Hydrogenovibrio crunogenus: one gene and its partner. The main gene of each other region encodes a partner of the protein of the gene in region 2 in a complex. Links are inferred from orthologs where the notes say so. Each region holds a gene or a part of one and is shown on either strand. Other genes may lie near its edges. The genes, in order: GHNINEIG_RS03695 and fliM.

The links.
Region 1: the proteins of fliM (region 2) and GHNINEIG_RS03695 are in contact, whole or in part, in a crystal structure (PDB 1F4V), measured with the Escherichia coli proteins. The link is inferred for Hydrogenovibrio crunogenus from one-to-one orthologs.

What each region holds. Positions count from the first base shown.
Region 1 is NZ_CP032096.1:787,245-790,536, reverse strand. The notes cover bases 112-3,073. They hold GHNINEIG_RS03695 (chemotaxis response regulator CheY), read right to left. Parts: upstream 1,819-3,073; coding sequence 1,405-1,818; downstream 112-1,404. Other genes in these bases: GHNINEIG_RS03685 (MinD/ParA family protein), read right to left, coding at 2,583-3,073; GHNINEIG_RS03690 (RNA polymerase sigma factor FliA), read right to left, coding at 1,839-2,564; GHNINEIG_RS03700 (protein phosphatase CheZ), read right to left, coding at 666-1,319; GHNINEIG_RS03705 (chemotaxis protein CheA), read right to left, coding at 112-539. Also shown: more of GHNINEIG_RS03705, read right to left, coding at 1-111; more of GHNINEIG_RS03685, read right to left, coding at 3,074-3,292. UniProt on the Escherichia coli protein: Involved in the transmission of sensory signals from the chemoreceptors to the flagellar motors.
Region 2 is NZ_CP032096.1:1,557,293-1,560,377, forward strand. What follows is about bases 238-2,992. They hold fliM (flagellar motor switch protein FliM), read right to left. Parts: upstream 2,248-2,992; coding sequence 1,228-2,247; downstream 238-1,227. Other genes in these bases: GHNINEIG_RS07530 (helix-turn-helix transcriptional regulator), read left to right, coding at 238-333; GHNINEIG_RS07535 (hypothetical protein), read right to left, coding at 496-705; fliN (flagellar motor switch protein FliN), read right to left, coding at 774-1,235; GHNINEIG_RS07550 (flagellar basal body-associated FliL family protein), read right to left, coding at 2,269-2,862; motB (flagellar motor protein MotB), read right to left, coding at 2,901-2,992. In the rest of the region: more of GHNINEIG_RS07530, read left to right, coding at 139-237; more of motB, read right to left, coding at 2,993-3,085. UniProt on the Escherichia coli protein: FliM is one of three proteins (FliG, FliN, FliM) that forms the rotor-mounted switch complex (C ring), located at the base of the basal body.

The DNA of each region.
Region 1 (3,292 bases), 770 kb from region 2 along the record:
TTAGAATCCGAGCTGGTTAACGCGTCACGTTGATTTAACAGGGCTTCAAATTCATCATCTGAAATTTCACCATCAGGATCGACACCTTCCGGCAATTCCAACTTAGGATGAGCTACTGCTTCTTCTTGAGCAGGTTCAGAAGTATCTTGTGGAGCTGCACCCCCTTTCCAAAGTGCATCCAATTCGGACAACAATCCGTCATCAGCATCTTCCAGTTCACGGGCACCGTCGTTAAGCTGTTGAATATAATCGGAAATAGCATCAAAGGCGCGCATAATGACATCTGCAGCCGTTGAATCATATTCAACATCACCGTTTCGAATTTTATCGAACACATTTTCAGCACGATGACACACTTCAATTAACGGTGTGACGCCTAAAAACCCGGCTCCCCCTTTAATCGTGTGAAACCCTCTGAAAATGGCATTCAATAAATCCGAATCCGATGGAGAGTTTTCTAGTTCAACAAGCTGTTCATCAAGCTGTTCAACCAACTCTGACGCTTCGACTAAAAAGTCCTGTAAAATTTCCTCATCCACAATGTGAACCCTCTTAAAGCTTTATCGTGTGGCTGCAATGTGTCAAAAACCCACCACTCAAATCATCTATTTTTAACTGCTAAACATTAAGCAATGACCATGCCACCAAACAATCCACAAAAGCCTCTAAATCCCTAAATCTCCTAAAAGGTCATCCACCTCATCTTGAGAACTAACCGCATTCTGTTGACTGGATTTTGTCACATTAGGTCCAATTCCTTTCATTTCTTGTGCTTTACGTTCCTCTTCCGAATCGGAAGGATCGGGAATATCATCAATATGAATGCCTGATTTATCAATCAGTTCCATCAGACTCTGCTCAAGGCTGGTCACCAGCATGATGACACGGTTTAGCACTTGGCCGGTAAGATCTTGAAACGATTGAGCCATCATGATTTCAGTTACTTCGGATTGAGCTTTAGAGATTAACTCTTTCTGAGAATCATCTGTCGCTTGTGATTCCAACGTTTCCAATAAAGCGATGGCATTTTCTGCCGCTGACAGTGTTTTATTGCTTGCTTCTTCGGTCGTTTCAATTACATATTCTAATCGTTCTGTGGCATCCGGCAATCCATGTTTTGTATGCTGAAGCAACAAAGAATCTGTGCCAAACTGTTCTAATGTATCATGTAAATTTTGAGCAATTTGCTCAACTTGCTCCAATAAATTGTCATCTCTAGTCGCGATAATCTCATCCAAGGCTTGGGATGCTTTATCGTAATCTTCTTTTTCCATGGCCTTCAATAAAGTTTTTATTTGTTTTATTTTTATATTTTTCACAGTTCCCCCTCACTCAAAAAAAAAGCCTTATGCACTAGTAAGTGCATAAGGCTTTTTCAACTTCTTCTTATCAAAAACTTGCAAATCAAGCACCCGCTGCTTTTTTTCGCTCTTCAACACGCTCAAAAATCTTTTGAATTTTACCATTCAGTGTTGCTGCAGTGAACGGCTTAACAATGTAACCATCAACCCCAGCTTCAGCGGCCTCTAATATTTGGCTTCGCTTTGCTTCTGCCGTAATCAGCAAGAAAGGCGTTTCTTTCAGTTTTTCATCAGCTCTCACATGACGAAGTAAATCAATCCCTGTCATTTGCGGCATATTCCAATCACTGACAATAAAATCATACTTACCACTTTGAATCATCGGCCAGGCTGTTGACCCATCATCCGCTTCATCAAACTTGCTAAACCCTAACTCTTTCAATAGGTTTTTGACAATTCTTCTCATCGTCGAAAAATCATCCACTACCAAAATATTCATATCTCTATCGATTTGCATCTTTTTTCCTCAAATCTACTTTAAATCCAATCTCTAAGTCTTGATTTCAAACGTTTTATCGCTTGACTGTGAATCTGGCTCACACGAGACTCACTGACTTCTAAAACTTCACCAATTTCTTTTAAATTCAGCTCTTCATCATAATAAAGTGCCATTACCAGCTGTTCTTTCTCTGGCAAGTCTTTAATTTGTTCTGCCAACGCACCCTGAAAATCGGACTCTACCAATTCTGTAATAGGCGTTTTAATTGTCCCGACCATTCGGTCTTCTGCCAGCTCATCATGGTCTGGCTCGTCAATGGATAACAATTGCGCTGAATTGGTATCCTGAAGAATATGGTAATACTCTTCAAGCGAAACCTCCATGACCTCAGCAATTTCTTCATCACGAGCCTCACGTCCCTTTTCCGATTCCACTTTTAAAATCGCTTCAGACACTTCTCTGGACTTTCGATAAACCGATCGCGGCGTCCAGTCCCCTTTACGAATCTCATCCAGCATCGCCCCACGAATTCGGATTCCAGCATAGGTCTCAAAACTCGCACCTTGAGTCGCATCAAATTTTTGAGATGACTCAATCAGCCCTATAATGCCAGATTGAATGAGATCATCCACCATAACACTATCTGGTAATCGTCCTTTCAGGTGATAAGCAATGCGTTTTACTAAAGGCAAGAAAGCCTCTATATTCATTGCTGCACCCGATGTTTGTTTATGGACATTGGCGTAAGCTTCCGTGCCAGTCATAAAGAGTACATTCCCTATCTAGTCAGACGTTGTCTGAAATAAGCTTTCTACAAAAAACTGTAAATATCCCGTTACTCCGCTTGGAATGGGCCAGTCTTCAATTTTTTGTGCAACTTCTCGGAAGGCTTTTGCAGATTCACTCATTGGCTTCCCAATGGTAACAGGTGACTGTTTTTGAATCGCCTCTCTTAGATCATGGTCAAATGGAATGGTTCCTAAATAATCAATTGTAACATCTAAGAACTGTTCACAAACTTGGGAGAACTTATCATAAAGCATTCTACCGTGTTTCTCCGAACGCGCCATATTCGCAAGTAACTTAAAGTTAGTTAATTTATACTCACGACTTAAGACTTTAATCAAAGCATAGGCATCTGTCATTGAAGCAGGTTCGTCTGTAACCACTACCACCACTTCTTGTGACGCTCGACAAAAACTGACCACACTATCAGCAATCCCCGCAGCCGTATCGATAATTAAAACATCCAGAATTCCATCTAACTCAGAAAACGCGTTAATTATTCCAGCATTTTCCATCGGGGTCAATTGAGCCATTCTTTTTACACCCGAAGCAGCAGGAATGATTTTCAAGCCTCCCGGAGCATCCACCATGACTTCTCTTAATGTTTTTTCCCCATCCAGAACATGCGATAAATTATACTTGGTTTGCAGACCTAACATAATATCAACGTTTGCCAACCCCATATCAGCATCCATCAACAAAACGC
Region 2 (3,085 bases):
AAACTCAATCGATTAATTCTAAAAAATCCACATTAAATGGAATTTTTGATATTTAATCAGATATTAGTTAACAGATTTCTGCTTTAATTTTTATAAATGTCTTTCTGAAATATCTCCAGATTTCAGAAAGGTGGAATAATGATAGACAAAGTACCTGAGCAACTACTACCGTTGCCAAAAGTAGAGATGATGATAGGACTGAAAAAATCAAAAATATATGCTTTAATTAAAACTGGTGAATTTCCAAAAAATCGAGTAATCAAAGGTAAAGCTTTATGGTTAAGCTCAGAAATTCAAAATTGGATATCCGAACAATGGCAAGCAGCTAAGTAATGTACTATTAATGTACCACTTACTTTTAAATTACTAAAAAATCCTCTAAAAAAGCTACTTCTATAGAAAAGTTTGTTTCCGCCCATCTCCACCAAACATTCATTCAATCTGTTAGGCCTTAGCAGATTTTTCTTTCCTCTAAATTTTTTAAATAATTGATTATCAATTAACAGGAAGCGTCTTTAGATAATCGATGGTTTCCGGTGACAATATGACAATCAGTAAGACAATCACACCCAATACCAATAAAAACTTAAGCAGCAAAGTGGACACTTTAAAAATCAGATAAACCATTAAAGTGATAAACAGAAACACCAAAACGGAACTGGGATGCATTAAATCCAAAAGTGTTAAATAATCATTTGAAACCATTTTTTCTTCTTTACATAAAAAAGGGCTTACTATGAAGCCCTTTTTCTATATTAATGCTGAGGTAATCACTATTTGAGCTTTTTAATTCGCTCTTGTGGACTGACAACATCTGTTAAACGCACCCCAAACTTATCGTTAATAACAACGACTTCTCCGTGCGCAATCAATGTTCCATTTACCAATAAATCTAAAGGCTCACCCGCTAGACGATCCATCTCAATAACCGAACCCTGCGTATAAGATAGAAGATTTCTAATAGACACTTTGGCTCGTCCAATTTCCAATTGAAGCGTGACAGGAATGTCTAATAAAACATCCAAATCTACTTTCTCTGAGCTGTCGCCTCGTCCTTTTTCAAGAGCATCAAAAGAAGCGGCATCAATTTCATCAGAGTTGTTAGAAGAAGTTTCTGCAGCTTGCTCGGAAAGCGCAGCTCCCCATGGATCATCGCCCCCCGCATCAGTTCCTTCTGCCTCTGCTTGCTCGTCAAGAGCATCACCCCATGCACTTAAATCATCTTCTTCACTCATCGTACCATTCCTTTACATTTTCTACCATTCTCTCCTGATATGCAGGATGACGAAGTATTTGTTCAATTTTTACCGCTTTTCGATCTCGGCTTTCACCAACTTTACCTTTCATAACTCCGATACCTTCAGCTTTAACTGTGACCAGTTCTGGCATTTCAATCGGAATAATATCGCCTTTTTCCATCTTCATGAGGTCGTCCATGTTCATCTGAAGCTCAAGAAGATTAACCGCCAATTCAACTTCAATATTTTTGGTTTCTTCTTTAAGCGTTCTTGACCAACGATTATCTGACTCCCCTTGCAGGTTAGACATCCCTTCTTCAAGCTTATCTCGAACAGGCTCCAACATAGCATAAGGCATTACAATATCGACTCGCCCCTCAACACCTTCAAACCGTACATTGATTGGGCTTACGACGATCATATCGGTGGCATCAACGATACTGGCAAATTTAGGGTTCATTTCAGAATGCATATAATCAATTTCTATATCCATCACTGGCGCCCAAGCTTTGCGTAAATTTTCAGAAGACATATCTAAAATACTTCTGACCATACTCATTTCAACAGGCGTATATTCACGACCTTCAATTTTGAATGGAAGCAAGCCCGTTCCACCAAAATACATATCAACTGCTGTAAAGATCAGCTTGGAGTCTAATGTAAATAACGATACCCCATTAAGCGGGTTAATTCGGTATATGTTTAAACTGGTTGGGACAAAAAGGTTTCTTAAATAATCAATCATTTTAATGATTTTGACTTCGCCCGCAGTAACTTCCACGCTGGACATAATCATTTCATTAAAGTGTCTTTGAAACCCTCTTGCAAAACGTTCATTGATAATATCTAAGGCAGGCAAACGCCCACGAACAATTCGCTCTTGGTTCGTGAAGTCGTATACCTTGGCAGATGTTCCTTCAGCGGGATTATCCCCTTCTGTATCAACATCACCGCCCCCCATTCCTTTAAGAAGGGCGTCGACTTCATCTTGACTTAGAATATCATCCATTCACGTTACCTAAATTTAATCTTATTGCATCACAAAACGTTCGAAATAGACGTTTTCTAATAAATCTGGATAAATATTTCTTTTTTCCAACACCGCTCTTGCTTTCGTTAGAATCTTTTCTCTTAAAATATCTGGACCATCATCCTTACTCATAACACTATATGTTTGGACTCTTAACAAAGAAGTGATATCGTTTCTTAAAATTGGGCGATAACTTTCCATCTCTGTTATCAACTGAGGGTAATGTGACATAAACTTTAAAGTTACCGCCAAAAACTTAGCTTGCCCTTCTCCTTTAAAGTTCACCACAAACGGTTCCATCGCAAAGTACTGTGGAGGCGAGCCTGGCTCTGGTGGTTCATACTGTTTAAACTTAGGAGAATATTGTTGTACCACACCTTCACTTGAAACGACTGGTTCATCCGAGTGCTCAGCTGGCGCATGTTGCGCTGATTCTTCTGCATGAGCGGTTTGGTTTTCCCCATTACCACTTAACAGTACAAACGTCATTACAGCCACACCGACAATCAACAAAACAATGATGACTAATAGAGCAATAATCATTCCTTTTCCGCCACCACTGCTTTTTTTCTCTTCTTGAACTTCTTCTGCCATGTTCTATCCCTTAAGTTCCTAAGTTAATTCTATTATTGTTAGTTCTGGTCAAGCGGTGAGTTAATCAATTCTTTTGATAAATCTTCCATCCCAGGTGCTTCACTTAGACTTTTTAAGCGTTCATCCGCTTCTTTATTCAGCACAATTATACTGATTCGTCTATTACGAGGATTATACGGGTTTTCCTTGTCAAATGGCACCGTATCTGACAGTCCAACCACTT